Dinoroseobacter shibae DFL 12 = DSM 16493: one gene and its partner. The protein of the gene in region 1 interacts with the protein of each later gene in a pairwise test. Links are inferred from orthologs where the notes say so. Each region holds a gene or a part of one and is shown in the gene's direction. Other genes may lie near its edges.

Evidence for each region. Proteins that work in one complex are often made in the same cells at the same time.
Region 2: the proteins of DSHI_RS14060 (region 1) and ndk interact in binary tests that used the Escherichia coli proteins (3 or more experiments, as listed by UniProt). The link is inferred for Dinoroseobacter shibae DFL 12 = DSM 16493 from one-to-one orthologs.

What each region holds. Positions count from the first base shown.
Region 1 is NC_009952.1:2,929,857-2,933,112, reverse strand. What follows is about bases 148-3,147. They hold DSHI_RS14060 (5-formyltetrahydrofolate cyclo-ligase), read left to right. Parts: upstream 148-1,350; coding sequence 1,351-1,944; downstream 1,945-3,147. Other genes in these bases: DSHI_RS14050 (DMT family transporter), read left to right, coding at 2,817-3,147; DSHI_RS14055 (TIGR00282 family metallophosphoesterase), read left to right, coding at 1,987-2,820; mgtE (magnesium transporter), read left to right, coding at 148-1,354. Outside these bases: more of mgtE, read left to right, coding at 1-147; more of DSHI_RS14050, read left to right, coding at 3,148-3,256. UniProt on the Escherichia coli protein: Involved in the removal of 5-formyltetrahydrofolate.
Region 2 is NC_009952.1:1,401,539-1,404,423, forward strand. It holds ndk (nucleoside-diphosphate kinase), read left to right. Parts: upstream 1-1,174; coding sequence 1,175-1,597; downstream 1,598-2,885. Other genes in the region: DSHI_RS06870 (ABC-F family ATP-binding cassette domain-containing protein), read right to left, coding at 1-1,036; DSHI_RS06880 (hypothetical protein), read left to right, coding at 1,747-2,139; DSHI_RS06885 (TfoX/Sxy family DNA transformation protein), read right to left, coding at 2,136-2,465. UniProt on the Escherichia coli protein: Major role in the synthesis of nucleoside triphosphates other than ATP. The ATP gamma phosphate is transferred to the NDP beta phosphate via a ping-pong mechanism, using a phosphorylated active-site intermediate.

The sequences.
Region 1 (3,256 bases):
CACCGCGGACGAGGATTACGCCCTGCGCAGGGACGTGGTGGAGACCTTGTTCGATGCGCTGGATGCGGAGGACCCGGCCCGGGTGGCCGAGGTTCTGGAGCCGCTGCACCCGGCGGATATCGCGGACCTGTTCGAGCAGATCGGCGGGTCCCGGTTGCGCGCGCTTCTGGCGATCTGGACCTCGGACGAGATCGGCGCCGTCCTGTCGGAGCTGGACGAGGGCCTGCGCGAGGACGTGATCGACGCGCTGCCCCAGGCGGTGCTGGCGGATGCGGTGCGCGATCTCGACAGCGACGACGTGGTCGACCTGGTCGAGGATCTCGATGCGGCCCAGCAGACCGCGATCCTTGACGTTCTGGAGGCGCCGGACCGGGTCGCGGTCGAGCAGTCGCTGCAATACCCGGAGTATTCCGCCGGGCGCCTGATGCAGCGCGAGTTGGTCAAGGCGCCGGAGCATTGGACCGTGGGCGAGACCATCGACCATATCCGGGCCGAGGACGACCTGCCGGAGCAGTTCTACCACGTGATCCTGATCGACCCACGGATGCGGCCCACGGGCTATGTCACCCTGGGCCGGATCATGGGCGCGCACCGGGATGTGCCGCTGCAGGACCTGACCGAGGACAGTTTCCGCAAGATCCCCGTGACCCAGCCCGAGAGCGAGGTCGCCTATGCGTTCAACCAGTACCACCTGATTTCCGCGCCGGTGGTGGATGAAAACGAGCGTCTGGTCGGCGTGATCACCATCGACGATGCCATGGTGGTGCTCGACGAGGAGCATAACGAGGACATTCTGCGCCTGGCCGGGGTGGGCGACGAGTCCGTCTCCGACAGCACCTGGGAGATCACCAGGCAGCGCTTTCCCTGGCTGGGGGTGAACCTGGCCACGGCGATCATCGCGTCGCTGGTCATCTCGCTCTTCGAAGAGGTGTTGACCCAGGTCGTGGCGCTGGCCGTGCTGATGCCCATCGTGGCCTCCATGGGCGGGAATGCGGGCACGCAGTCCCTGACCGTGGCGGTGCGGGCGATCGCGACCAAGGACCTGACCGGCTCGAACGCCTGGCGGGTGCTGCGGCGCGAGGTGACGGCGAGCCTGCTCAACGGCGCGGTGTTTGCGGTGATCATGGGGGCCGTCAGCCTGGTGTGGTTCGGCACGCCGGTCCTGGCCGGGTTGATCGCGGTGGCGATGGTGATCAACCTCGGGGTGGCGGGGTTTGCCGGGCTGCTCATTCCGCTGGCCCTCGACAAGTTGAAGATCGACCCCGCGCTGGCCTCGGGCACCTTCGTGACCACGGTGACGGATGTCGTGGGTTTCTTCGTGTTCCTCGGGCTGGCCTCGATGATCCTGCTATGACGGCGCTGGCCCTGGCCAAGGCGGAGGCCCGCAAGACCGGCTTTGCCCGGCGCAAGGTGGCGTTCGACGCGGATCGGGCGGCGGGGTTTGCCGGTTTGGCGGCGGCGACCGAGGTGCTGTGCGACCTGCTGGCGGGGCGGGCAGGGCCGGTGGCGGGCTACATGCCGATCCGGACGGAGATTTCGCCCCTGCCGGCCATGACCCGGTTGGCGGCGGCGCGCGAGATCGGCGTTCCGGTGATCGCGGCAATGGGCATGCCGCTGGATTTTCATCGCTGGACCCCCGGGGCGGAGATGGTGGCGGGGCCTTTCGGCGCGCAGGTGCCCCGCGCCGCGCAGCCCATGGTGCCCGAGGTGGTGATCGTGCCGCTGGTGGCGTTCGATGCCACGGGTGGGCGGCTGGGCTATGGCGGGGGATTCTATGACCGGACGCTGGCGAAACTGCGCAGCACGGGGCCGGTGCTGGCCCTCGGGCTGGCCTATGCCGCGCAGCAGACGGATGCCCCCTTGCCGGTGGAGGCCACGGACATCCCGCTCGACGGGGTCGTGACCGAGGCGGGGGCGCTGGTCTTCGACGGGCTGCGCCATTAGGGCGCTTGCACGCTGCTGCCGCGCGGCATAACGCTGGGCCACATGCGTATCCTGTTTCTTGGCGATGTGATGGGCCGGGCCGGTCGGGCGGCGGTGGCGGAGACCCTGCCGCGAATGAAGGCGGCGTGGAAGATCGATTTCGCGGTGGTCAATGGCGAGAACGCCTCCAACGGGGCGGGCCTGACGCCGGATCACGCCAAGGGGCTGCTGGAGGCGGGGGCCGATTGCGTCACCCTGGGCGATCATGCCTTCGACCAGAAGGACATGCTGCAATTCATCGAGCGGGAGCCGCGGATCCTGCGGCCGTTGAACTACGCCAAGGACGCACCGGGCAAGGGGCACCGGGTCTATACCGCGCCGGGCGGGCGCAAGATCCTGGTGGCGCAGGCGCTGGGCCAGGTGTTCATGAAGCGGCCCTTCGACGATCCGTTCTCGGCGCTCGACACGGTGCTGCGGACCAACACGCTGGGCGGGCTGGTGCAGGCCGCACTGGTCGACATTCATTGCGAGGCCACCTCCGAGAAGATGGGGGTGGGGCATTTCTGCGACGGGCGCGCGTCGGTCGTGGTGGGCACGCACACCCATATCCCCACGGCGGATGCGCAGATCCTGCCCCGGGGCACCGCGTTTCAGGCCGATGCGGGGATGTGCGGCGATTACAACTCGATCATCGGGATGGACCCGGCCGAGCCCTTGCGGCGCTTCGTGACGGGCATGCCCAAGGGACGGTTCACGCCCGCGATGGGGGCGGCGACGCTCTCGGGGTTGTATGTCGAGACCGATGACCGAACCGGCAAGGCAGTCCGGGTCGAGATGGTGCGCCAGGGCGGGCGGCTCGCACCGGCGGGCCCGGCGCCCTTGCCGGACGCGCCGTGAAAACCCGGCTCTGGCTGACGGCGATCCTGGTGGTGCTGGGCGCGGGCTGGGGCATCACCCAACCCCTGAGCAAGATCGCCACGTCGAGCGGGCACGGCCCCTTCGGCCTGGTGTTCTGGCAGTTGGCCATCGGGGCGCTGGTGCTGGGGGCGGTAACCTTCGCGCGGGGCAAGGGGCTGCCCCTGGGGGCGGCGCAGATGCGGCTTTACGTCGTGATCGCGCTGATCGGGACGGTCATTCCCAATGCGGCGTCCTACGCGGCGCTGGCAAAGCTGCCCTCGGGGATCCTGTCATTGTTGCTGTCGCTGGTGCCGATGCTGGCCTTTCCCATCGCGCTGGCGCTGGGGCTCGACCGGCCATCGCTGGCGCGGCTGGCGGGGCTGGCGCTGGGTCTTGGGGGCGTGGCGCTGATCGTGCTGCCGGGCACGGCGCTGCC
Region 2 (2,885 bases), 1.5 Mb from region 1 along the record:
CGCCATTGCGGCCCAGCAGCGCGATCCGGTCGTCCTGGTCGATCCGCAGGGACAGCCCGCGCAAAACGGCCGTCCCGTCGTAGCCGACCGAGGCCCCCTCGGTCGCCACGATGGGTGGGCTGAGTTCCTCGGGGGTGGGGAAGGTGAAGACCGTGCGCGCGGCATCCTCGGGGACGCGGATCGTCTCCATCTTTTCCAGCATCTTGACCCGGCTCTGGGCCTGCTTGGCCTTCGACGCCTTGGCCTTGAACCGGTTCACGAAGCTCTCGAGATGGGCGCGCTTGGCGTCCTGTTTGCGCGCCGCGGCGGCTTGCAGCGCGCGTTTCTCGGCGCGCTGGCGGGCGAACTGGTCATAGGGGCCGGTATAGAAGGTGAGCTTGCGGTCCTCGAGATGCAGGATCCCGCCCACGGCGCGGTTCAGCAGCCCCCGGTCGTGGGAGACGATCAGCACCGTGTGCGGATAGCGGGCGAGATACGCCTCCAGCCAGAGCGCCCCTTCGAGGTCGAGATAGTTGGTCGGCTCGTCCAGCAGCAGCAGGTCGGGTTGCGAGAACAGCACCGCCGCCAGCGCCACCCGCATCCGCCAGCCGCCCGAGAAGGCCGAGCACGGCTGGTGCGTCTCGGGCTCGGTGAAGCCCAGACCGCGCAGGATGGACGACGCGCGCGCCTCGGCCGACCAGGCGTCGATATCCGCGAGCCGCGTCTGGATCTCGGCGATCCGGCCCGGGTCGGTGGCGGTCTCGGCCTCCGCCATCAGGCCCGCGCGTTCGGTGTCGGCGGCCAGCACCGTGTTCAGCAGCGACACCTCGTTGCCCGGCACCTCCTGGCTGACCCCGCCGATCCGCGCGCCGCGGGGCAGGGTGATCTCGCCCGTATCGAGCGTCAGCTCGCCCCGGATCAGCCGGAAAAGCGTGGTCTTGCCGGTCCCGTTGCGCCCCACCAGGCCGACCTTGTGACCACTGGGGATCACCGCGGAGGCATGTTCGAGCAGCGGGCGCCCCTCGACCGAATAGGAGATGTCATCGATGCGTAGCATGGGGGCGATGTGGCCCTGTTTGCGGCCCCTGTCAACGGGGCGCTCCGATCACGTCTTTTCATGCGGCACGGCCCGTGTTAGGCGGCGCCCGAGGATTTCGCGGGCACTCCGCCCGCCCCAGACGCAGGAGCGAGACACATGGCCATCGAGCGTACACTGTCCATCATCAAACCGGACGCCACCAAGCGCAACCTGACCGGCAAGATCAACGCCAAGTTCGAGGATGCCGGCCTGCGCATCGTCGCGCAGAAGCGGATCCACCTGACCAAGGCGCAGGCCGGCGTGTTCTATGCAGTGCATGCCGAGCGGCCGTTTTATGACGAGCTGTGCGAATTCATGGCCTCCGAGCCCGTGGTCGTGCAGGTGCTCGAAGGCGAGGGCGCCATTGCCAAGAACCGCGAAGTGATGGGTGCGACCAACCCCGCCGATGCCGCCCCCGGCACCATCCGCGCCGAGTTCGCCGAGAGCGTGGGCGAGAACTCCGTCCACGGATCCGACGCGCCGGAGACCGCGGCGGTGGAGATCGCCTATTTCTTCTCCGGGCTCGAACTGGTCGGCTGAACCTGCCGCCAGGAGGGATCGTCAGAAGCCGCCCTGGGGCGGCTTTTGCATGTCTGGTCTCGAGAGATGGAAACAAAGATGGCCGCGTCGGCCTCATTTGTGCCTGTTTTTCCGTTCAAGGTGCCGCCCAAACGGACCGGAGACCTGCCATGCCCGCCCTTGACTCCTTCTGCGCGTTGCGACCGATCGCTGCCCTTGGTTTGGCGGCGCTGCTGAGCGCCTGCGGCAGCCCGACCCAGGTCTCGACGCAATCGGTGCCGCTGGACAATTACCTGCGCATTCAGGCCGAAGAGGCGATGCGCGGCACGATTTCAGAGCCGCTGTCGTCCTTTTACCGGATGTCCGCCGCCTACCTGACGCCCGAAGGCGACTACGTGGTCTGCGGCGAGGTGAACGCCAAGAAGCGCGGCGGCGGCTATGCCGGGTTCACGCCCTTTGCCGTGCGGTTCGACATCCGAGGCAGTCGTGTGCGGACGAAATCCGTGCTGCTCGACCGGTTCACGGCGCCGGCGGAATGTGCGCGGCGGGCCCAGGGGCGCTAGCGCGCGGGCCTGACCCCGATCTCATCCAGGAGACGTTCGAAGGCGGTGTCGGTTGTGGGGCTGGCATCGGCCTTGAGCCTGTCGAAGCGGACTCGCAAGGCGGCCTTCTCTGCCCCCTTGGCATCGTTCCAGGGCCGCCCTTGCAGCCCCATCACCATGGCGTAATAGGCGATGAAATGGGGACGTGCGCCGTGGTTCAGCAGCCGCAGGTAGGCCGCATCCGCGCCCATCGCTACGAGCGCCTCGGCACTGCCCACGCCAGCTAGGCGAAGGGCGTCGGCCATGGCCGGGCCGATGTTGCGCACGGTTTCCAGCGGGGTTGTCATGACCCCAGCCCTTGCGGCCACAGCCGCCGCGAAAGGCCCCGGAGGGCGCTGGCTCCGACGCGCCGAAGCGGGCGCGCGACGCTCAGATCGAGGCCCAGTCCGTGAACCGGGGGGGCGACTGGTCCGTCCCGGGACCGCTGGTCTGCCCGGAGGATTGCGCCGGGGGAGGGGGCGGGGATTGAGGCTGTGTCTTGTCTTGCATGGTCTTACTCCACTCAAACACGCGAGCTTTACGGCAGCTGCTCGCAAAAAAATGTTACCACAGGATGCCTCTAATCTTTATGAAAATTTCGTTTGACCCTACGTAAGCCATGTTTTTCAGCGGGCGGACGGGCTGTGTTCGGTGTGGGTGCCGCGGCGCGGATCGCCTGCCCGATATCCAAAAAACCCCTTGCCCAAAACGGTTTGGGCGCACAAACT